4 regions of the Sutcliffiella sp. NC1 genome follow, and region 3 is predicted to be linked to each of the others. Evidence: riboswitches for the same ligand, from Rfam matches in the RefSeq annotation. Region 3 holds a riboswitch; each other region holds the start of a gene.
What was found. A riboswitch is a leader RNA that binds a small molecule or an ion and turns the genes downstream of it on or off. The one in region 3 is predicted to bind S-adenosylmethionine.
Positions count from the first base shown of each region.

Region 1 (6,109 bases), 2.4 Mb from region 3:
GCAAATTCATCAATGTCTTCAGTAAAGTAGAGAATTTCATATCCTTTATCAGTTACAAGTTCGGTTTGTGGTAATTTATCTATCCGCTCAATAGAGTCACCGGTAGCGTAATAAATATACTTTTGATCCTCTGGCATATTTGTTACGTATTCTTCTAAGGAAACTAACTTTTTCTCTTTTGATGAGTAAAATAATAATAAATCTTGCAACGTTTCTTTATTAGCACCGAAGTCTGCATATACGCCATATTTTAATTGACGACCAAAGGCTTTAAAGAAAGTCTCATAATTTTCTCTTGCATCTTTTAACATACTTTGAAGTGCACTTTTGATCTTTTTCGCTAAATTCTTTGAGATGAATTTTAATTGTCGATCTTGTTGAAGCATTTCACGTGAAATGTTTAAAGATAAGTCTTCGGAATCTACTAATCCTTTCACAAAGCTAAAGTGATCCGGTAATAAGTCTCCACATTTATCCATTATTAAAACGCCACTTGAATATAACTCTAACCCTTTTTCATACTCCTTTGAGTAATAATCAAACGGAATGTTTTCTGGAATATAAAGAAGAGCATTGTATCGAACTGTACCATCGACACTAACGTGAATATGTTTAAGCGGCTTATCAAAACCGTAATGTTTTTCGTTGTAGAAGTTTTCATAGTCTTCTGCCTTTAGCTCGTTTTTATTTTTGCGCCAAATTGGAACCATACTATTAATAATTTGTTCTTCTAGAACTTCCACATTTTCATTTTCGTTTTCTTCTTTCGGTTTTGATGTAGTGACATCCATTTTAATAGGATAACGAATAAAGTCTGAGTATTTCTTTATAATAGCTTTAAGGCGATACTCTTCCAAAAATTCATCGTAGTTTTCATCCTCGCTATTTTCTTTTAGCTTTAAGATGATTTCGGTTCCGATTGTTTCTTTATCTGTTCCTTCGATAGAATACCCATCTGCACCTTCTGATTGCCATTTATAGGCTTGATTACTTCCAAGTGCTTTACTGTTAACAGTTACAACATCAGCAACCATAAAAGCAGCATAAAAACCTACACCAAATTGTCCAATAATATCATGACCGTCTTTTGTTTCATTTTCTTTTTTAAATGCTAATGAGCCACTTTTAGCAATTGTTCCTAGGTTTGTCTCTAATTCCTCCGCAGTCATTCCAATTCCAGTATCCATAATGGTTAACGTTCTTTCTTCTTTGTTAGGGATAATTTTTATGTAATAGCTCTCTTTATTAAATGTAAGGGTAGCATCTGTTAATGCCTTATAGTACAGTTTATCGATTGCATCACTTGCATTGGAGATTAACTCTCTTAAAAACACTTCACGTTGAGAATAAATAGAGTTAATCATCATTTCTAACAATCTTTTCGATTCGGCTTGGAATTGTTTCTTTTCCATGATTTAATCTCCTCTCTTTCTGTTAAGTAATTACTTTAGCACTCTAATCATAAGAGTGCTAACCCACTATTTTAATAACATATTTTATTGATTTTTGTCAATAGAAGGGGTGAACTAAAAGAAGGTTAGTTGGAGAAATACATATAGCAATCAGGTAAAAAACTTAAAGAAGAGGCTGAGACTAATAAAAATAGTATGTCCCAACCTCTTCTGAAGTACTATTCAAATAACAGAATTTATTTTTTACCGTGTCTGCAATACCGTTTGTAACTGTAACGAAATCTCCGTTCCAAACTTCTCAAATTCTACTAAAAATCCATCATGCCCAAAGTCTGTTTGTACATAAATATAGTTTGCTACTTTGCCAACTCTTTTAAGTAATAATACTGTTTCTTCTATTACTGTAGGTGGATATAATAGGTCATGCGAAAAAGCCACCATCGTTAACGAACTCTCGATATTTTTTAATGCTTTTTCTATCCCATGTCTCTTAAATCCAATATCAAAAGAATCCATCGCTTGCAACAAACACAAATAACTATTTGCATCAAAACGTTTTACAAATTTTTCTCCTTGATATTTCAAATAGGAATCTATTTGATATTGGGATGCGTTCTTTTTTTCACGTTGGAAACGGTTGTTAAATAAACGTTGCGAACGATACGTAACAAGCCCTACCATTCTTGCTACTTCTAAACCTTTTATCGATTGTTCCTCATAAAAACCGTTGTTCCAAGCTGGATCATTTTGAATAGCGTGTCTTCCAATCGTATTGAATGCAATACCATAATCGGATAAGGTAGGGGTAACTGCCATCGGTATTAAATGTTTTGCAAAATGGGGATAAAGTATCCCCCATTCTAAAACTTGCATGCCACCCAATGAACCACCAATAATTGATAGCACTTCTGTTACTCCTATTTTTTCTAACGCTCTTTTGTGACTATGAACGATATCTCGAATGGTTATAGTAGGAAAATCCCCCCTATATTTTTTTCCTGTTTCAGGATTTATAGAAGTAGGACCAGTTGAGCCCGAGCAGCCTCCGAGCACATTCATCGTAATAACATTATATTTGTTCGTATCGATATAACGTGAAGGTCCGATAAGATCTCTCCACCAGCCAGGGGACACCGATGTCCCGACTGTTAAGTGGTTTCCTGTTAAAGCATGACAAACTATTATACTATCGCCATAAAGGTTCCCTACTCTTTCATAAGCGACTTCCACATCTTTTAAATGGACACCACTCTCCAATTCAAAGTCACCAATACAAACCTTTCCGACTTCGTATAAATTATTTGTTTGAAGCATCTCCAGCAATTGCCCCTTTCACAGTAAATCCAGTAGCTGAATAAAAGGCTTGATCTAAATCATTTTTTAAATCTTCAACGGATTCTATGCCAACCGATAAACGTATTAAATCTTCTGTAACTCCTGTTTTCTGTAAATCTTCAGAAGATACTTGCTGATGTGTAGTTGAAGCTGGATGTATAATGAGCGATTTAGCATCCCCGACATTCGCTAGGTGAGACCATAATTTTACACTATCAATGACTTTTCTACCTGCTTCTCTTCCACCCTTAATTCCAAATACAATAATTGATCCGTACGTATTGTTTAAATATTTCTTTGCTAAATGGTTTGATGAATGGTTTTCTAAACCTGGGAAAGTGACCCAATCAACAGCAGGATGTTGTTGTAAAAATGCAACTATTTCTTTCGCATTTTCATTATGCCTTTCCATACGTAAATGTAATGTTTCTAACCCTTGTAATAGAAGGAAAGCACTTTGTGGGCTTAAACATGCACCGATATCCCTTAATAGTTGAACACGTAGCTTTACAGCATAAGCTAATGGACCGAACGTCTCGGCAAATCGAAGACCGTGATAACTTTCATCTTTTTCTATAAAACCAGGGTATTTCGGTTGATCCCAATTAAAAGTTCCACCATCTACAACGACCCCACCGATTGTTGTACCATGACCTCCTATCCATTTTGTTGCAGAATGTACAACGATATCAGCTCCCCATTTAAGCGGTTGACATACATACGGTGCAAACGTATTATCAACAATTAATGGAACATTGTTTTCATGCGCAACGTTTGCAATCTCTTCAATTTTCAACACGTTTAAACTTGGATTGCCGATTGTTTCTGCAAAAACAGCTTTTGTGTTAGGGGTAATTGCTTCTCTAACTTTTTCTGGGTTTGTTGTATCTACAAAATGTACCTTGATTCCATATTTCGGTAGTGTGTTTGCGAATAAATTATATGTTCCACCGTACAGGTTTTCAGCAGCAATTATTTCATCACCAGCTTGAGCTATGTTTAATATGGAAAAGGTAATAGCAGCCATCCCAGAGCTTAACGCAACTGCCGCAACCCCACCTTCTAATAGCGCTATTCTTTGTTCAAAAACATCAACTGTTGGATTCGTAATTCTACTATAAATGTTTCCGAACTCTTTAAGTCCGAATAAGTTTTGTGCTTGTTCTGTACTCTCAAATACATATGAAGTTGTTTGATAAATCGGAACTGCTCGTGAACCTGTTGTAGGATCTACTTGTTGACCACCGTGTAATAAAACTGTTTCTAACTTATACTCTTGATTATTTGACATGTTACATTCCTCCAAAATTAATATTTTTTAAGTTTACTTTTTTTCTTGAATATCTATTGACTAGCCTACAATATCTACAAAAATAAAAACCTCTTCATAAGAAGAGGTTCATTTTCCCTCCTCTTATCTTCCAGACAAAAAGTGTCTGCAGGATTTAGCACCTTTCAAGTTTTTGAAGGTTGCTGGACGTCATCGGGCCTGACCCCTCGGTCACTCTTGATAAGAGTTTATAAAGTTGTAAATATTTTACGTTATGATGTCGTACAATAATATATTCCTAGTTGTCGCCACCTCCAAAAATTAAAAATCCTTTCTAAAAGATTAGAAAGGATTAATATGCAGTCCTCTCCTTATCTTTCAAACAATAATGTTTGCAGAATTTAGCACCTTTCAAATCGTTTGAAGGTTGCCGGGCTTCTTCGGGTCTGTTCCCTCCACCACTCTTAATAAGAAGTTTCATTTATTATTATGTTGTTAAATAAAATAATAACAATTTTAAATATTTTCTGTCAATAGTTTTTGTAATCTTTTTTAAAAACATACTTTTAATCTATGATTAGTATGTTCATTCTTCTGGTAATATTAAGTTTATTCCGCCGATTTTAGGGTAGAATTCACCTATAGAACCCATACCTCCAGAGTAATATTGATCTCCATCTTGATTACTAAACTGGAAGAATGGTTGTATATATACTATTTTCCCTTTTAGCTCATCAATATTTTTGGAGGATAATGGAATATATAGGAGCATTTCTCTTTCCGTCAATGTTAATGGTAAATTAAGAGGTTCACCATTAAATTCATCAAGTTCATTCGAGTATAATTCAAAATCATCATCAAATGTGTACATCATATTATTTATATCATTTTCTGTCATACCTGGTAGCCAAAACAGTATGCGTTCTAATACGTCTCCCTTTGGGCCATCTAATCTAAATATATAACCTGTTCCATTAAAACCTAGTAGGCCATTCATAACCCATCTATTATGACTAACTTGATCTTCATTACCTATTAACGTAAATTGGTACGTTTTATCCATTGAGAAAGTTTCTTCCATCCCGTTAACCTGTAATTGTAATGAATTCAGCATGTAGTTTTCATCAAAACTATCCTTTATCGAGGTCATTGTCCTTTCCCCAATTGTAACTTTAGATTCACCGTTTATCATCATTTCTACTTCTGAGTGAATGTTCCTTTTATACCACGGTAAATCCTCATCCACTTGTAAAATGTATTCCCCTTCCATTTTTGAGAAAACATTACCTTTGTCATCTCTAAAAATTAATTTATCAATAGTAGGCGTTTTTTGCCATGGATGAGCTTTTACCCACACAACAGGTAGTGAAAATGACGCAATTGGTATGTTCTCTTCCACTGTTAACACGATAGAGCCACCACTATTTAAAGGATATATTCCACTTGAAACATTTGATTGAGTACTCCACCAAACGATTGAAATAGTAAAACAAATAATCGTAAATAGGAAAACAATCAATATCCTTTTTAACATTGTGTTTCCCCCTTTCCTTATGTCATAATATTCAAACGTTTTAGGGTGGAAAAGGTTTCATTTTTTTTAATATAAAAAGCAAACTAATAATAGTTGAAACTTTTTTACCTAATATACCGTATATTAAGTAATCTTTAAAAAGGCTTGGCAACTACTTCTTAACCATTCAAATGGCCTTAGTATGTTAAAATATAAAAGAAATTGCACTTGAAAGGGTGTGGGTGGATGGATATTTATATTGCATCAACAATTATAGTGGCACTATCACTACTATATTATGGTTATGATAAGAAAAAAAGTTATGAATTAAAAGAAAAAGAATTAGAGCTTGAACATAAAAAATTGGAACTTGAAATTATGAAGCTCAATAAAGATGTGCAAACAAATAACGACGAAAGAAAAGATACACAAGTTTGATTGAATTCAAATTGTGTCTCTTTTTTTTGTCGTTACATCGCTAAACTATGAATATTAAAGCCTACCTACAAAAGTAACATCTTCTACTCTACGCCCATCTGCACCGCCACTTATGATTGTTTGAACATCTTGTATAACTTC
Region 1 is NZ_CP115153.1:2,372,103-2,378,211, reverse strand. Features, by position in the region: gene htpG (molecular chaperone HtpG) at 1-1,412, opposite strand, end outside; gene metX (homoserine O-acetyltransferase MetX) at 1,656-2,726, opposite strand; gene O1A01_RS12365 (O-acetylhomoserine aminocarboxypropyltransferase/cysteine synthase family protein) at 2,710-4,038, opposite strand; SAM riboswitch class I at 4,159-4,264, opposite strand; SAM riboswitch class I at 4,386-4,491, opposite strand; gene O1A01_RS12360 (hypothetical protein) at 4,604-5,551, opposite strand; gene O1A01_RS12355 (hypothetical protein) at 5,777-5,968, shown strand; gene O1A01_RS12350 (ATP synthase beta subunit C-terminal domain-containing protein) at 6,023-6,109, opposite strand, start outside.
Region 1: it holds a riboswitch for S-adenosylmethionine, as region 3 does, so the genes downstream of both, O1A01_RS12365 (O-acetylhomoserine aminocarboxypropyltransferase/cysteine synthase family protein) here and O1A01_RS24740 (LLM class flavin-dependent oxidoreductase) in region 3, are expected to answer to the same signal.

Region 2 (6,109 bases), 2.0 Mb from region 3:
ACTTTAGTAACGACAAACAAATCGAAGGAAGCTTTAATAGGAAAAATAAGGAGCATATCCGATCAATTGCAGTTCCCTATTGTTGTCATAACTACGGAAGAAGCAGTTGAAGTTCAGGAGGAGTCTGCTAACTATTGGGTTTCTCCTAGCCATTGGGGAGAAAATATTGAACTTAGCACATTTACTAATTGGAAAAAGGAAATAAAGAAAAGTGCATTCGAAACAACCGCTATTAGAGAGTTAAAAGAACAAGAGATAAAAGTTTGGGAAGAATGCCTACATGAATTAACAAAATTTCTAGAAGTAAATCCGTATAAGAAAATCTTTACGTTAGAAGAAGAAAAAAACAAGCTATCAAACCTTCTTCAAGAACTAGCAATTATGATACAAAAAGTTAGAACAACTATTGCGGAGCACCAATCTGCTATTACTGTTTTCCAAACAACTATCAACAATTATCGGGATGAAAAACAAGGGCTTGGGGAAAAAATTTCCAAAGCGATGGATTATTTACATTATGAACGCGAGCTTGAAGAAGACAGCGAGCGTAAGCAGCTTGCAGAAAAAAATCTTCAACATTTACAGAAAGATTTGACGAATTGTATGAGGCTCATCGAAGATTTCGAGAATCAAAAAAGAGAGCTTCAAGATCGAAAGAATCAATTGGGAAATGAGTTAATTTTATTAAAAAGAGAAGAGGCATATCCATCTGTTCAATCTTTCACCCCGATTTTTACAGGTAAAAGTAAGCAAGTTCTTTTAGATAAAATCCAAGATTTAAAGTTTTCTCTAGAAAAAATTAATCGAACTAAAGGGGAGTGGATTGCAAAAAGAGAAGGTGTGCTCGAATTTCTCCAGTCCAACAATGACCAAATCAATGATTTACTAAAAGAACAGCAAAATTTAGATGAAGACATGCTATTTCCTGGGGACGGTAAGCAAAGGATGAGTATTCTTTTCGGGAAAATAGAAGCTTTGAAGGTAGAGCTTGAAAACGCCAATCGTAAAGTTCAGGAAAAAGCATCGGAAAAAGATAAGCAACTTGGGCTATTGAGTAATAGGCTACTTCAATTTAAAAAAGACTACCCTTCCTACGAGATAGTGGAATTTGCAGAAGGCGTAGAAAAGCTACAAAGTAAATTATTGCAGGAACAACAACATTTAAAGGAACGAAAATCTTTCCTCGATCAAGAGAAAGCTAGAATGGAAAAGCAAGTAAAAGAATTACAAGAAGCAAAGTATAGTCTGGATCTTTTTATAGAAGGACACCATTTTAATGCACCTGACGTCGAAGCAGTTCGATTAAACGACGAAGAATTGAACGACTTCACCTATAGCCGAAAAAAATTCATAAAGGCAATAACAGATCAATTGAGATTAGGCAAGGCAGCAGTGGAAAATGAGAAAGAAACAGTTGCACGAGCAAAACGTAAATTTAGAGAGTTTTGTAATACAGAAATCTCAGATGTAAAACTCCGTCAAATGGCTTTAACAGGTATTGAAGTGAAACAATCATATGATGATATTCTTGAATTCAAAAGAAATATGCTGCAACGGATAGAAAGAGTAACAGTTTATGCAAATGAACATATTCGCCAAAGTGATGAAGATATGCAATTGTTCGTCACACAAATTCATACACATTTGCTTACACTTACAGAAGAGCTTAAGCAAATTCCGAAAAAAACGAAAGTGAAAATAGTTAATGATTGGAAGCAGATTTTTAACTTTAATATACCTGAATGGGACGAGGAAATTGGAAAAACAAGAATCCTAGACTATATTGAGTGGATACTTCAGCAGCTAGAGTCAGATCGTTTTTATAATGATCAAGGGGAAGAGGACGCAGCAAAAATTCGAAAAGATATTGAAATGTGGCTACAGTCCAAGCAATTACTCCAAATCGTTATGAATAATGAAGTGATGAAGGTTAGTTGTCGCAAAGTAACGAATGACAATAAAGTGACGACACGCTCATACTCTTGGGAGCAAAGTAATGTATGGTCAGGTGGAGAAAAATGGAGTAAAAATATGACTTTGTTCCTTGGAATTTTAAATTATGTAGCAGAAAAGAGACAGCATATCCAATCGAACATGAAGCGGCACCGAGCAGTCATTTTAGATAACCCATTCGGTAAAGCATCCAGTGACCACGTCTTGAGTCCGGTTTTCTTCATCGCAGAGCAATTAGGATTTCAAATTATCGCTCTAACAGCACATGCAGAGGGTAAATTCCTTCAAGACTACTTCCCAATTATATATAGTTGCAGATTGAGAGCATCTACAGATTCATCAAAAAAAGTCATGACGAAAGAAAAATGGCTCCATCATGCTTACTTCCAAGACCACGAACCGGTAGCAATGGAACGATTAGGGGAAGTGGAACAGATGAGTTTGTTTGAGTAGACTTCTAATTTAAAAGAAATTTATTATGTTACAGTAGAAATTGCAATAAATAGAGAAGAGGACGAGATATTACAGCCACTAGATATGAGGAATTACCTTTTAATCTAGGTTATGATAGAAAATGGATATTTCAATGTAAAAAATGGAAAAGAATGCCTAGTAGTACCGTATTATATAATGAAATATCAACAGCGGCTCAGCATCAACCGGATTTTTGGGTATTAGTAATACCACTTAATCCTACACCAAATCAATTAGATTTCCTAAATAGTATAGAAAAAAGTTAACCTTTTAAAATAATCTTGTTTCCTCTTTCAGTAATTGAAGAGATAATTTATCACATTCCAGAGACCAAAAGTATTTTAATTCGTGGTTTACTACCTAATGGGAGTGAAGAATGATGTACCAACTTATGTATGATGAAGTCAATGAGAAGTTAATACAAATTAACCCAAGTGGAGAGAGTACTATCATTACAGAAGACTTTCCTTCTAAACCCGAAGTATCTCCTGACAAAAAGAAAGCAATTTATATTTCGCCTTTAGAATGGGAGAGATCAGGAAGTCTTTATATGTATGATATGGAAAGTGGATACATTAAAGAAGTTATTTCTCCTGATAAAGATGGAAACATTCCTAAATATGCTGTTTGGCTTAATAAAAAGACGATTGCACTTATTAAAGGTTATGGGGACGGGACTGTTGGAATTGGGGGCAATGTGTTTATTTATGATATTGAAAAGCAGCAATTAACTCAGATTACCCATTTTTCTAGTAGAATACAAATTACAAAATTACTTGTAAAGGGAAAATTACTTATCTTAAGAGGTATTAGATATACGGATGATAATTTTTCAACTTTTAAGGAATATGAAGAAGTATTACTAATCGACGAAATTTTAATGAAATGAGTAATAATGTTAGTTTTGTAATCCGATGGAACGAGGGGATAATAATATCGTGCACACATTTGGTAACCGTTATGTCAAAAAATGTGTGGATGACTTTCCTGTCCCCATGTCCCAAATGGCTTTCATATGGACCACAAGAGTTCCGCGAATTTTTTAATTGACATTTATAGGGATGATAATTTAAACTAGGAACAATAAAATTAAGTTTAATATATTTGTATATTCTCTTATCAAGAGTGGTGGAGGGACTGGCCCGATGAAACCCGGCAACCGTTCATGTTGACACATGAAAAGGTGCTAAATCCTGCAAAACGTTTGTTTTGAAAGATAAGAGAGGCGTAGCTACTATTAATGATGAATGCCTCTCTATCTAGAGAGGCATTTTTGTGTAATTAGGGAAACATTTAACGGGAGAATTTTCCGTGTTCAATCTGCTTAAAATGATTGAACTAGTTGGTAAAAAGAAGTGGGGGATTTTAATGTATGTGATGGATTTGACAGGAAAAGTAGCGATTGTGACTGGTGGAGCAAGGGGAATTGGTAAAGCAATCGTTAATGCATTACTTGAATGTGGTGCACAAGTGGCTGTAATCGATTTGGCCCCGTCCCCTGAATCTCTACATGAAAAAATATTGTATTTTCAAGCAGATATTACAGAAAGTTCAATAGTTAATGGATACGTTGATCAAACTGTAAAACACTTTGGTAGACTAGATATTCTAGTCAACAACGCAGGGATTTCCTCGATGGATTATGTTGTAGACATAAAGGAAGAGGACTGGGATCGGGTGCTTGATGTGAATGCAAAAAGTGTCTACCTTTGGAGCCAGGCTGTTGCTCAGTATCTCATCAAACAAGGTCAAGGCGGAAAAATCATCAACATCGCTTCTCAGGCTGGTAAAAATGGGTACAGATTAATGGGAAGCTATGTTGCATCCAAACATGCTGTAATGGGCTTTACAAAGGTGATGGCACTTGAATTAGCAAAGCATGCAATTAATGTGAATGCCGTTTGTCCGGGCATTGTCGAAACAGACATGAAGCGAAGTGAACGAGTCATCGGTGGACAATTAAGAGGTTTGAATGCACACGCAATTGAAATGGAGGATATTTCTCAAGTACCACTTGGCCGAACTGCAAAACCCGAAGATGTGGCAAATGTCGTGATCTTCCTGACTTCAAGGTTTTCGGATTATATGACGGGGCAAGGTGTGAATGTCACTGGGGGTATGACAATGTCTTAAGAAAGCTCTCTAGATAAAAGAATTTTTACACTTGAATTAAATTTAATTTTATCGTAGCGAAAAATGAGAGGATGAAATCATTATGTCAGAGGAAAACGTTAATAAGGGTAGCTTGTATGCCCTTTTACCATTATTTGTTTTTGTACTCCTTTTTATTGGAGTAGGTGTATTTGCAAAGGACTTTTCCGTATTGCCATTGAATGTTGCAATACTTGTTGCTGCAGTTATCGCATTAGTTATGAATCGTAAGGAAAGCTTTGCTAAAAAAATCGAGATCTTTTGTAAAGGTGCAGGCGACTCCAACATTATTTTAATGTGTATTATCTTTATTTTAGCTGGTGCTTTTGCAGGAGTAGCAAGAGAAATGGGTGCAGTTGCATCCACTGTTAATTTAGGTCTCTCCTTTTTACCACAGAATTTTCTACTAGTAGGATTATTTATAATTGGGTGCTTTATTTCGATTTCTATGGGAACGTCTATGGGAACGGTAGTGGCGTTAGCACCAATTGGAATTGGGATTGCAGAGCAAACCGATATCTCAATGGCACTCGCAATGGCAACAGTTGTTGGTGGGGCGATGTTTGGCGATAACCTATCAATGATTTCTGATACAACGATTGCTGCTGTTAGAACCCAGAAAACAAAAATGAGTGATAAGTTCAAAGTAAACTTTTTCATTGTATTACCTGGTGCAATCATTACAGCCATTATTCTATTCATTCTTACTTCGGGTAATAGTGCTAACATTGATGGGGAGTATACATATGAAATTGTAAAGGTGCTTCCGTATTTAGCAGTTCTTGGTGCAGCAATCGCAGGTCTGAATGTTATTATCGTATTACTAGGTGGTATCGTGTTTGCTGGAATTATTGGGCTCTCGACAGGTGCATTCGATTTCTTCGGGTATCTACAATCGGTTGGAAATGGGCTTATTAGTATGGAAGACTTAGCGATTGTAGCCCTTTTAATTGGTGGTGTGGTTGGTATTATTAAACATAATGGTGGAATTGATTATCTCCTTCATTTTGTTACTAGTAAAATTAAAACCAAAAAAGGTGCAGAGTTTGGGATCGCTAGTTTAGTAGGTATTACAGATGTGGCAACAACGAATAATACAATATCCATTATGATTACAGGACCGCTTGCGAAAAACATTGCGGATCAATATGATATAGAACCACGTAAATCAGCGAGCTTACTAGATTTATTCTCATGTGCATTCCAAGGCATTATCCCGTATGGTGGTCAAATATTAGCAGCAGCAGGATTAGCTGCCATTTCACCTGTAAGCCTAGTACCATACTCCTTCTATCCAATTTTAGTAGGAATTTGCGGAGTAATCGCTATCCTTATCGGCTTTCCAAAGTTCAAAAACCAACCAAGCGTAGATACAGTGAAAAAGGTATCGTAGATAGGTTGAACAAGCGAACAGGAATGTCGTCCCGATGAGTAATCGGGGTGCAAGGATAGCGTCCTAGGACCCATACAAGTTTTTTTATGAAGTTGAAAAGCCATTAAGTCACTAACTAGACTTAATGGCATTTTGTCT
Region 2 is NZ_CP115153.1:1,869,257-1,875,365, forward strand. Features, by position in the region: gene O1A01_RS09515 (coiled-coil domain-containing protein) at 1-2,406, shown strand, start outside; gene O1A01_RS09520 (DUF4652 domain-containing protein) at 2,804-3,316, shown strand; SAM riboswitch class I at 3,541-3,650, shown strand; gene O1A01_RS09525 (SDR family NAD(P)-dependent oxidoreductase) at 3,739-4,560, shown strand; gene O1A01_RS09530 (Na+/H+ antiporter NhaC family protein) at 4,643-5,971, shown strand.
Region 2: it holds a riboswitch for S-adenosylmethionine, as region 3 does, so the genes downstream of both, O1A01_RS09525 (SDR family NAD(P)-dependent oxidoreductase) here and O1A01_RS24740 (LLM class flavin-dependent oxidoreductase) in region 3, are expected to answer to the same signal.

Region 3 (6,109 bases):
CAAAAAACTAGAGCTTCGTGGTGAAGGAGAAGGGCAAATTTTCGCTTGCGTTTGTGGGCACCGTGAGAAGCTTTCGACGTTCCAACAAAAGCGTAAAAACAGTAATAACCAAAAAGCAACGAAGCGTGATGTTCATAAATATATGAAACAAAATAATAAAGAAGAGCCATTAAATACAGCATTAGCAGATGCATTGAAAAAACTGAAGTTAGATAAATAAGGAAAAATCTAGGTATTCACCTATTTTAGCCCCTTCGCATATGTTAGGAGAAGAAAGTAGTAGTTAAAAAACCTAACATTCGTAAGGGGTGTTTTTTTTGGCAGGAAACATATTAAATTACTATGCCGGTGGAAATACAGCAAGAGGATTTTACAGTTTATATGAATCAAATTTAGAAGGTTTGGACCGTGTATTCATTTTAAAAGGTGGTCCGGGAATTGGGAAGTCAACAATGATAAAAAAATTAGGTCAACGTTGGAACGAGGCCGGGTTTGATATAGAATATTTACATTGTTCGTCTGATACAGGGTCTGTCGACGGGCTAATTATTCGAAGCATCGGTGTCGGTATTGTGGACGGAACGGCACCTCACGTTATTGAACCGACAGCTCCAGGTGCAATTGAGGAATATATAAATTTAGGAGAAGCATGGGATTCGAAAAAACTAGCTCACCGTAAAATTGAAATTTTAGAACTTGCCCATCAAAAAAAGCAAGCGTTTGAGACGGCGTATGCAACGTTTAACAAAGCGCTTAAAATCCATGATGAGTGGGAACGTTATTTTATTCATAATATGAGTTTCGAACGAGCAAATAAATTAGCCGATGAGCTAATTGAAAAGCTTTTTGATGGAAATACGTTAACAAAACAAGCGGACGTTAAACACCGATTTCTCGGTGCAGCAACTCCGGTCGGTGCGGTAGACTTCGTTCCAAATATAACGGAAGGATTAAAAAAGCGTTATTTTATAAAAGGTCGTCCAGGGTCTGGAAAATCTACTCTATTAAAAAAGCTAGTTAAACATTGCGAAAAAACAGGTTATGACGTTGAAGTATATCATTGTGGCTTTGACCCTCATAGTTTAGATATGGTTGTCGTCAGAGAACTAGGATTTGCAATTTTTGATAGTACAGCTCCACATGAATATTTCCCAAGTCGCGACGGGGATGAAATTTTAGATATGTACGATTTAACGATTCGTGAAGGTACGGATGAAAGATACGAGAAAGAAATAGAAAAAGTGAGTAAACAATATAGTGAAAAAATGAAAGAAGCAATATCGCATTTAGCAGAAGCGAAGGAATGGCATTTGAAGCTAGAAGCAATTTATGTAAATGCGATGGATTATAAAGTGATAGATGAGAAAACAGAATGGATACATGAACAAATGGAAAAACTAGTGAAGCATTAATGTAATGAAGAGGCTGAGACAAAACTAAATTAGTCATAATAAAAAACGAACTATCGCAGAATTAGCGAAGTATATTTCCGGAGCGAGTTTTTCCCAGTATATTTCTTGTTCTTTTACTATGATGAAAATAGTTATGTCTCAACCTCTATTTATTATTTCAAAAATATATAAATTTTAAAAATTACGTATATGACGTTTTATATATACGAAAACTAGAAAAAAGTGTACACTACACACGTATATTAACAGCAAAGGGAGACGTCATAATGAAAAAGTGGACAATCTTACTTATTTTCGTTACATTATCATTTTTAACAGCATGTGGAGCAAACAGCAATAACGCTAGCGAGGGAGCACAAGAGCAATTAGCAGCTCCTGAACATGATGAAAAACAAGACCAAAAAGTTTTAATGAACATACAAATGGAGTTAATCGAAATGGTACGTCCTCATTTGAGCGCAATTACTAATTACGAGCAAACAGGTGAAGGCGAAGAAGAAGCAAAAGCTGCAGCGAACAAAATTGCAAACGAGCTTCGTGCAATGGAAGTTTCAACGGAGCTAACGGAACAATACCGTACAGATGTGGAAGAAGCGATAGAACTTTTTGCGCAATATTTTGAAGAGCGTGTAGATGGTGAAAATGCAGAAGAAAAACTAGCTGCATTCCACAAGCAAATTGCTACTCCATATATAGAGGCAGGATTATTAGAGCCGAATTTTGAAAAAGAAGTTCAATAAATAATTAGAAGAGTGTTACTGTGAAGTAGCGCTCTTTTTTTATATTAAGTGGTTATGGAAAACATAACATTAACATAAGAAAGATTGAGTGTAACTCCTGACAAATGCTTGTCGGGCCAGTGAGCCGCCTCTGGTTTTGTTCTTGTAATACTATTCTAATAAAAGATTATTGCAAATACTTTACCTTTTTAGTTTACTAAACACCAAGTTTTGTGGTAGGATTACCATAAATTGAATAAAATTCTTTATCAAGAGTGGTGGAGGGACTGGCCCTTTGAAACCCGGCAACCTTTATAAAAAGGTGCTAAATCCAGCAAGGTATATACCTTGGAAGATAAGGAGAAAAGCTAACTGCTGCCTTCTTCTTATCGAAGAAGCTTTTTTTATAGGGGGAAAAGAGATGAAATTTGGTTTTTGGTTACCTATTTTTGGCGGTTGGCTACGAAATGTTGAAGATGAAAAAATGCCGCCTACATTTAATTATGCAAAAGAAGTAATACAAAAGGCAGAAAAATGGGGATATGATACAACATTAATCGCAGAATTGTATTTAAATGATATAAAAGGTCCTGAAAGTGATAGTTTAGAAGCTTGGTCTACTGCAGCAGCATTAGCTTCAGTAACGGAGAAAATAGAAATTATGACCGCTATCCGTCCTGGCTTTCATAATCCAGCAGTCGCGGCAAAAATGGCTGCTAATATTGATCACATTAGCAATGGCCGTTTTACACTTAACGTCGTTTCAGCTTGGTGGGAAGAAGAAGCGAAGCAGTATGGCGGAGTATTTACGGAACATGATGATCGTTATGATCGTACGCAAGAATTTTTAGATGTTTTAAAAGGTCTTTGGACAGAAGATTCTTTTAGTTATAAAGGAAAATTTTATGAACTCTCTAATACAAAACTGTTTCCAAAGCCAGTCCAACGTCCGAACCCTATTCTTTATGCAGGTGGGGAAAGTGAGAAAGGGAAACAAGTAATCTCTTCAAATTGTGATGCTTATGTCATGCACGGCGGAACGGTTGAAGAAGTGCAAGTTAAAATAGAAGATATGAAGGCTAGAAGAGAAGCGTTAAAGAAAGAGCCTTTACAATCGTTTGGAATGGCAGCATATGTCATATGCCGAGATACAGAAGAAGAAGCACAAGCAGAATTAAATAGAATTACGAATGTGAAAGAATCGAGTGCATACGCAGGGTATAAAGATTTTACGGGCAAATCACAGCTTGAACAGCAAGTGAAGTTACAGGATTATTCTGTTTCCAATAGAGGATTAAGACCAAATTTAATAGGCACACCTGAGCAAATTGCGGAAAAAATAAAAGCATACGAGGCAGCTGGGGTAGACTTATTATTACTGCAATTTTCTCCTCAACTAGAAGAGATGGAACGATTTGCACAACAAGTTATACCGTTAGTCAACAAAGGTTAAGGAGGAATTTTACGATGGAGAAGATCTATATCATTCACGAAAATAAAGAATGGACTGTACATTTAACGAAAAGATTGGAAGAGCTCCAATTACCATATGAAGAGTGGCATTTAGATGAGGGGACTGTCCCTTTAAATGAAGTGCCACCAGAGGGTGTTTTTTATAATCGAATGAGTGCGTCGTCTCACACGAGAGATCACCGATTTGCGCCAGAATTAACGAGCGCTGTATTAACTTGGTTAGAGCATCATGGCCGGACAGTATTTAATGGAAGCAGAGCGCTACAATTAGAATTAAGTAAAGTAGTCCAATATTCGGAGTTAGAAAAGCATGGAGTTCGTACACCAACAACGATTGCGGCCGTTGGAAGAAAACAAATTGTAGAAGCGGCCAAAAAATTGGGGCATGAATCGTTTATTACGAAACATAACCGGGCGGGAAAAGGACTTGGTGTACAGCTGTTTAATTCTATTGAAAGTTTAGAGGCATACGTAAATAGCCCGGCATTTGAAGAGCCAGTTGATGGAATTACGTTAATACAACAATATATAAAATCACCAGAATCGTACATTACTCGTTGTGAGTTTGTTGGTGGAAAGTTCCTATATGCCGTGAAAGTAGACACGTCAGAAGGATTCGAGCTTTGCCCGGCAGATGCATGTCAAATTGGGGACTTATTTTGTCCGGTTGGGGAAGAAGTAGAAGAGAAGCCGAAATTTCAAATTATTGAAGACTTCCATGATCCGATTATCGAAAAGTATGAAGCGGTTTTAAAAAGTAACAATATCAATGTTGCAGGAATTGAATTTATCCGCAATAGTGACGGAGAAATTTACACATATGACATAAACACAAATACAAATTACAATAGCGATGCAGAGCAAAAAGCAGGCAAATACGGAATGCTCGAGCTTGCAAAGTTTCTTGGCAAACAACTAAAAGTTCAAGTTTAATACGAAAAGGGCTGCTCCTCATAACGGAACAGCTCTTTCTATATTTCCCGCGGAAACATACCGCAGTGAAACGGTCTAATTTTTTTATATCTCTAGGATAGAATGTAAGTCAGTTCTCTTACTTAAATAAATTCGCAATTGATTGGAATAGGTCCCGGAAAAAGTCTTTCACACCTTGCCAAAATCCACTATCGCCCATAACACTATCAATTCGGTCTTTAATATCTTTCGTAATATCTTCTAATTGATTACGCACGTTATCAAAATTAATATTCAACGACCGCATTTTTTCAAACAGGTCAATTAATAGTTGGCGGTCTTCCGGGCTTAATTCAATGTTTAAACGGCTTAACTGGTCTTCTACAATTTTTTCTACTTCTTCACGAGTTACCGGATTTTGTTCTGCAATTTGTTTTTTAATCTCTGTTAATAACTCACTTACTTTTTCTTTATCTACTTCTTCTGCTAACTTCGTTGCGATGCTTAACTCTTCATTCGCAACTTCCATTCGATCTTTATCAAGCTCCGCACCTTTTGCATCGTATGCTTTATAAATTCCGACTAAGGCAGAATGACCCGTTACTTTTACGGGAGAGGCTACTTCTACAACCGCATCTTCAACACCTGCAGTTAAAAGTGCGTTCGCATACATTTCTCTCGTTACTTCTGTAATATTATCGGGAGTAATAATATCGACTGTTAACCCTACTCCTTGTTCCTTTAACGTAATTTTCGCTGAAGAAAACATACGGGAGTTTGGATTACCATTCAAATATGTTTTTAAATCGTCGCCAGTTACTGTAATGTGATCAACAAGGTCAGGGTTTGTAACTCCTAACAATCGTTTTACTTCTTCTTTTTGTGTGTCTGTTAAGGATCCACCATATACAACTATAGGAAAACCTAATTTTTCATTAATTACTTCTGTATCATCTTCTCCTGCTGCAAAGCCAATAGATGTAAAAGTCGTGAATGCTAATACTAGGATGAGGAACATTTTTGATAACCTTTTAATCATCGTTTTGTTCTCCTTTATTGTTCATATTCAAAAATACAACGCAAAGTTGCTTGTTCCTATTCTACCACGCTTCCGGCTGTATGTCTTTCCGGAGGCGAACTAATCTAATTCGGGACAAGCTTTTATATATGTATTAATGGAGTAATACGTTTAGAACAAGTATATTGGATCAATCAGGCGTAAAGAGAAGGAGGATGAGCTAACTTTATTATCACTTAGCATCTATTTGCCATAGGTTATAAAGCGTGAGAGGTGCGTCAATAAACTTATCAAGTGCGTCAAAAAACTCGCGGAGAGCGTCAATTATGCCTTCAGCAGTGATCAAATATGTAGAAATCCACGCAAAAAGCGAGTTCAAGTAATGGAGAGGAACGGACTTAACTTTACACAACCAATCTATTAATAAGATAGACACCTATGGAAGTGAAATTTGCACCATGAGGAATGAAAATAGGGGGCTTATTTTTGAACTACTATAAGGTTTTTCCTTTCAAGGTCCAGAACCGAGAGTGGGACGTAGCGGAAGGTGTGAGACTCCAGCGGGAGTAGCGTGA
Region 3 is NZ_CP115153.1:4,810,945-4,817,053, reverse strand. Features, by position in the region: gene O1A01_RS24755 (DNA topoisomerase III) at 1-220, shown strand, start outside; gene O1A01_RS24750 (PRK06851 family protein) at 318-1,412, shown strand; gene O1A01_RS24745 (hypothetical protein) at 1,679-2,152, shown strand; SAM riboswitch class I at 2,395-2,493, shown strand; gene O1A01_RS24740 (LLM class flavin-dependent oxidoreductase) at 2,553-3,584, shown strand; gene O1A01_RS24735 (ATP-grasp domain-containing protein) at 3,599-4,537, shown strand; gene O1A01_RS24730 (DUF1002 domain-containing protein) at 4,656-5,555, opposite strand.

Region 4 (6,109 bases), 2.4 Mb from region 3:
GTTTCGGTTTCATCGAAGTTGAAGGTCAAGACGACGTATTCGTTCACTTCTCTGCTATCCAAGGCGAAGGTTTCAAATCTTTAGAAGAAGGTCAAGAAGTTACTTTCGAAATCGTTGAAGGTGCTCGTGGACCTCAAGCTGCTAACGTTCAAAAATAATAATGCTAGCCAAATAATAAAAGGACTCCAATTTTGGAGTCCTTTTTAAGTTAATAAATATGTAACATAATAGGAACCATAAAGAATATAAACAGGAGGATTTTTCCACCGTGTTAGTAAAAGCAGTGGAAGGGGAGGGAACGCTCAACATACTCTCGTGAAAATCAAATGACTGAACGCGAAGAGAAACGAACTAACATACTACTAGCCTATTTTCAGAATTGCCCCAAAGGTTTTTTAAAAATGTATACTATAAAAATAAAAAAGCATTGCAACAATAACGCTACAATGCTTTTAACATAGTATTAATAATAACTAGGTTTCCGATCTTCGAATATCGGTATTTGCTTCCGAACCTTCTCCACTTTTTCTAAATCAATGTCACTAACAACGATTGCTTCGTCTTCCAAACCTTCCGCTAAAACTTCCCCCCATGGGTCGATAATCATTGAATGGCCAGCAAATACGTTATTAGGGTCCTTCCCAACACGGTTAGCTGCAACTACATAGCATTGATTTTCAATAGCTCTAGCAATTAATAAAGCTCTCCAATGCTCGAGCCGTGATAATGGCCATTCCGCAACGACGAAAACCACTTTTGCGCCTCCCGTTGTATGGGTACGAATCCACTCAGGAAAGCGAATATCGTAACAAATAACTCCAGCGCAAGTTTCCCCATCTAGTTGAAATAATCCATCATTTTTTCCTGGTTGTAAGTATAGATGCTCATACATTAACTGAAACAAATGTAGCTTACTATATTCACCTACAATATCGCCTTCGTCGTTTACAGTGTACATGGTGTTATATGTACCTTTAGATGTATTTTTAGCAACGGAACCACCGACAATATGAACATTATGTTTTTTTGCTAACATTTGAAGTGTTTTTTTAGTAGTGTCACCGTTATTGTCACCAATTTCGTCTAACCGGGTTAAATCGTACCCTGTCGTCCATAACTCTGGTAATACGATAATTTTAGGGCTATATTTCTGTACAGTTTCCATAATCAATTTTTCTACTTTTTTAACATTTTCTTGCGGTGAACCGAACGTTATATCAAACTGAATACAAGCTACTTTCCATGACATATAAAAGTCCCCCTTTATTAGCCTTCGTCGTTTTCTGCTACCTGCATCTAATTTACAATTTATTATTCATTGTGTATAGCCCATTACAGAAAATTTCAAAAAACTCTTTACATTTTGCTTTTAACATTATATGATTTGTCACTAGTATTTCAACATTTTTTTAAGAAGGTGTACAAATGAAAAACTTTAAACAATCAAAATTGTTACAAACGTTACCAAAACAATTTTTTGCATCCCTTGTTGAAAAGAGCGGAAAAGTAGTTGCATTAGGTCATGATGTCATTAACTTAGGACAAGGAAATCCGGATCAGCCAACACCGCAACATATTGTACAATCGATGCAAAATGCGGTATTGAAACCACAACATCATAAATATGCCCCATTTCGAGGCCATGATTTTTTAAAAGAGGCGGTTGCAGCATTTTATAAACGAGAATACGATGTAGTGTTAGATCCAGCAACAGAAATAGCTGTTCTTTTTGGCGGAAAAGCTGGATTAGTAGAGCTGCCCGTTTGTTTGCTTAATGAAGGTGACACCGTTTTAGTCCCTGATCCAGGCTATCCAGATTATTTGTCTGGAGTTGCGCTAGCAAAGGCAAACATGGAAGTAATGCCACTTGAAGAGAAAAATAATTTTCTACCAAACTATCAAAATATCTCAGAATCTGTGCTGAAAGATGCAAAGTTAATGTTTTTAAACTATCCGAATAATCCTACAGGTGCTATGGCAACAGCTGCTTTTTTTGAAGAAACATTAGAGCTAGCAAATAAAAATAATATTTGTGTCGTTCATGATTTTGCATATGGCGCTATCGGCTTTGAGGGGAATCGTCCAATTAGTTTTCTACAAACTGCTGGTGCTAAAAATGTTGGCGTAGAAATATATACCTTATCAAAAACATATAATATGGCAGGGTGGAGAGTCGGTTTTGCCGTTGGGAATGCTAGTGTAATTGAAGCGATCAATTTACTTCAAGACCATCTATATGTGAGCCTTTTTAGTAGTATACAAGAAGCTGCTGCAACTGCGCTTTTAGACTCTCAACATTGTGTAGATGAATTAGTGGAAATGTATGAGGAGAGACGTAACGTTCTCGTAAACGGATTGAAAGAAATTGGTTGGGACGTTAATGCCCCACAAGGATCCTTTTTCGCATGGTTAAAAGTCCCTAATGGCTATACTTCTGAAAGCTTTTCTGATTACTTATTAGAAAATGCTCATATTGTCGTTGCACCAGGAATTGGCTTTGGATCATACGGTGAAGGTTATGTGAGAGTAGGGCTATTAACAAGTACAGAAAGATTACAAGAAGCGGTTGATCGAATTAAAAAATTGCAATTATTTTCTTAATCACTGTTGACAAAAAAGATTACCAATGTCATAATCTCAACTAGATTTTCTATTTTTGTAATAGTAAAAAAATGAATATATTACGTTTTCTTATCAAGAGCAGGTGGAGGGACTAGCCCGATGAAACCCGGCAACCGACTTATTTTTAAGCACGGTGCTAAATCTTGCAGCTTTTTTAGCTGGGAGATAAGAGGATGTTAGGATACCTAACCTCTTCTTATTGGAAGAGGTTTTTATTTTGTATTTAATTCATTTTAAAGAGGTACAACAGCACAGTAATTTTTACAAAAGGGTGTGGAATAGATGAGTGAAGTAATTGCTACATACTTAGTTCATGATGCGAAGGGGAATCTAGAAAGAAAAGCAGAAGGGATTGCCCTTGGACTAACAGTTGGTTCTTGGACAGATTTACCAAAAGTAGACCAGGATCAGTTAAAAAAACATAAAGGTCGAGTAGTACATGTTGAATATCTGCCAGAGGACGAAAAGGTTAACAGATATTTCGGTGAGAAGAGAACAAAAGGACTTATCAAAATTGCTTATCCATCACTTAATTTTTCTAATGACATTCCTGCCATTATCACTACAGTTTTTGGGAAGCTTTCTCTTGATGGAGAAATTAAATTACTTGATTTACAGTTTAGTGATGAACTAAAAAGAAGTTTTCCAGGACCGAAATTTGGTATTCAAGGTATTCGAGAAAAAACAGGTGTGTGGGAGCGTCCGTTTGTAATGAGTATTTTTAAAGGAGTATTAGGGCGTGATCTCGCCTTTTTACGAGACCAATTAAAAGAGCAAGCGTTAGGCGGAGTGGATTTTGTAAAAGACGATGAAATATTATTTGAAAATGAATTAACACCGTTTGAAAATAGAATAATTGCCGGTAAGGAAGTACTTCAAAATGTGTACGAACAAACAGGGCATCGTACGCTTTACGCGGTGAACATTACTGGTAGAACATATGAGTTAAGGGATAAGGCGAAAAGAGCGGTAGAACTTGGAGCTGACATGTTATTATTTAACGTTTTCTCCTATGGACTAGATTGTTTACAAAGTCTCGCAGAAGATAAAGATATCAAAATACCAATAATGGCCCATCCTGCATTTAGTGGTGCTTTAACACCTTCACCAGTTTACGGGGTTTCGTATGAGCTATTATTAGGTAAATTACTACGATATGCTGGGGCAGATTTTTCCCTTTTCCCTTCTCCTTATGGAAGTGTAGCGCTAAAAAAAGAGGCAACATTAAAAATTGCAAAAGAGTTAACGAAAGAGGATCTTGTAAAAGCAAGCTTACCTGTCCCATCTGCTGGTATTCATCCTGGTTTAGTGCCGTTATTAATAAATGATTTTGGTCAAGAGTCAGTTATTAATGCTGGAGGCGGAGTACATGGGCACCCTGATGGAGCCGCTGGTGGTGCTAAAGCATTCCGTCAAGCTGTAGACGCCGTACTGGAAGGGAAAACGTTAGGAGAGGCAGCTGCAGAAAAAGAGGAATTACAGAAAGCATTACAGCTTTGGGGTGAAAAATAAGATGACAACTTTAAAAAGACAACCTGTTATTTTTTGTGATTTTGATGGAACTGTAACGAAGTCAGATAACATTATTGCAGCGATGAAGCAATTTGCACCTGATGAATGGGTTTCATTAAAGGATCAAGTGTTATCTCAACAAATTAGTATACAAGATGGAGTAGGGGAAATGTTTGCTTTACTTTCATCCAGTAAGAGGGAAGAGATTACTAACTTTATTGTGCAACAAGCGAAAATACGCGAAGGGTTCGACCGCTTCATTGCTTACGTAAAAGAGCAAGAGATCCCACTATATATTGTTTCTGGTGGAATCGACTTTTTCGTCAAGCCGTTATTAAAAGGACGGATTGAAGAGGAATATATCTATTGCAATAGAGCTGATTTTTCAAACGAGAATATTACTATAACTTGGCCACATAGTTGTGATGAACAATGTGATAACGATTGCGGCTGCTGCAAACCTTCCATCATTCGAAAAATTGCAAACGATACTTCATACAAAGTGGTTATTGGTGACTCCATCACTGATCTACAAGCAGCTAAATTAGCAGATAAAGTGATTGCGAGAGATTTTTTAATAGAAAAATGCGAAGAAAATAAACTCGCTTATGAATCGTTCGAAACGTTCGATGATGTCATTTCCATACTACAACGACTGGAGGTTACGGTATGAGTCGTTATTTGCAAAAGTGGAATGAACTAGCGGATGTAAAGGATGAGTTTGCCGAAAGAGATTGGTTTCCAGGAACAAGTGGAAATTTGTCTATTAAAGTTTCAACAAACCCTCTAACATTCTTCGTAACAGCAAGCGGAAAAGATAAGCGAAAACGAACAGCAGAGGATTTTTTGCTAGTAGATAATACAGGCGCACCCGCTGAAGAAACAAAATTAAAACCTTCAGCTGAAACGCAATTGCATGTTGAAGTTTATAACAGAACTAATGCAGGAGCGGTATTTCACGTCCATACGATTGATAATAACGTTATATCGGAAATTTATAAAGAAGATGGAAAAATTACTTTTAAAGGGCAAGAAATTATTAAAGCTTTAGGTTATTGGGAAGAAGATGCAGAGGTTTCTATTCCAATTATAAAAAATGATGCACATATTCCTACCCTTTCTCAACAGTTCTCTAAATACATTCATGGAGACAAAGGAGCGGTCCTTATATTAAACCATGGAATCACCGTTTGGGGAGAAACGGCTTTTGAAGCAAAAAAATATTTAGAAGCTTGGGAGTTTTTGTTTTCTTACCATCTAAAATTGCTAGCTTTGCAAAATGTTCAAAAACAGTATCCAGTTATGCCAATTGCTTAACTAGAACTGAAAAATATATAAAATTATTGAGGAGGAAATATAATGGCACAAATTCGTTTACATGCAACTAATGAAAGAATTGAAAATGAGGAAAAAGTAGTAGCATTTTTAGAAAAGAATGAAGTAATTTACGAGAAATGGGACATTACAAAATTACCATCTAACTTAAAAGAAAAATATGCACTAACAGATGAGGAAAAAGAAGAAATTTTAGCTGTATTTGGAGAAGAAATTGCTGACATTTCAGAGCGTCGAGGTTATAAATCTAGTGATGTTATTTCTTTGTCTGATTCTACACCAAACTTAGATCAGTTATTAACCAATTTCCAACAGGAACATCATCATACAGATGATGAAGTTCGTTTTATCGTAAGCGGTCACGGGATTTTTGTAATTCAAGATAATGAAGGAAACTTCTTCGATGTTGAATTGCAGCCAGGTGATTTAATTTCAGTACCAGAAAATGTACGACACTACTTTACTTTAATGGAAGATCGTAAAGTAGTTGCTGTTCGCATCTTTGTTACAACAGAAGGTTGGGTTCCAATTTACGAAAAAGAAGAAGTTAATAGTAATTAATTAGAAGTATATACGACTTGTTAATTAGCCTGAAAACCGATTAGGCGAAGCTAGACGTAAAAATTAGCAAAAACGCAAA
Region 4 is NZ_CP115153.1:2,254,168-2,260,276, forward strand. Features, by position in the region: gene cspD (cold-shock protein CspD) at 1-158, shown strand, start outside; gene O1A01_RS11745 (carbon-nitrogen family hydrolase) at 464-1,249, opposite strand; gene O1A01_RS11750 (pyridoxal phosphate-dependent aminotransferase) at 1,426-2,601, shown strand; SAM riboswitch class I at 2,689-2,794, shown strand; gene mtnW (2,3-diketo-5-methylthiopentyl-1-phosphate enolase) at 2,905-4,134, shown strand; gene O1A01_RS11760 (2-hydroxy-3-keto-5-methylthiopentenyl-1-phosphate phosphatase) at 4,136-4,807, shown strand; gene O1A01_RS11765 (methylthioribulose 1-phosphate dehydratase) at 4,804-5,451, shown strand; gene O1A01_RS11770 (1,2-dihydroxy-3-keto-5-methylthiopentene dioxygenase) at 5,494-6,030, shown strand.
Region 4: it holds a riboswitch for S-adenosylmethionine, as region 3 does, so the genes downstream of both, mtnW (2,3-diketo-5-methylthiopentyl-1-phosphate enolase) here and O1A01_RS24740 (LLM class flavin-dependent oxidoreductase) in region 3, are expected to answer to the same signal.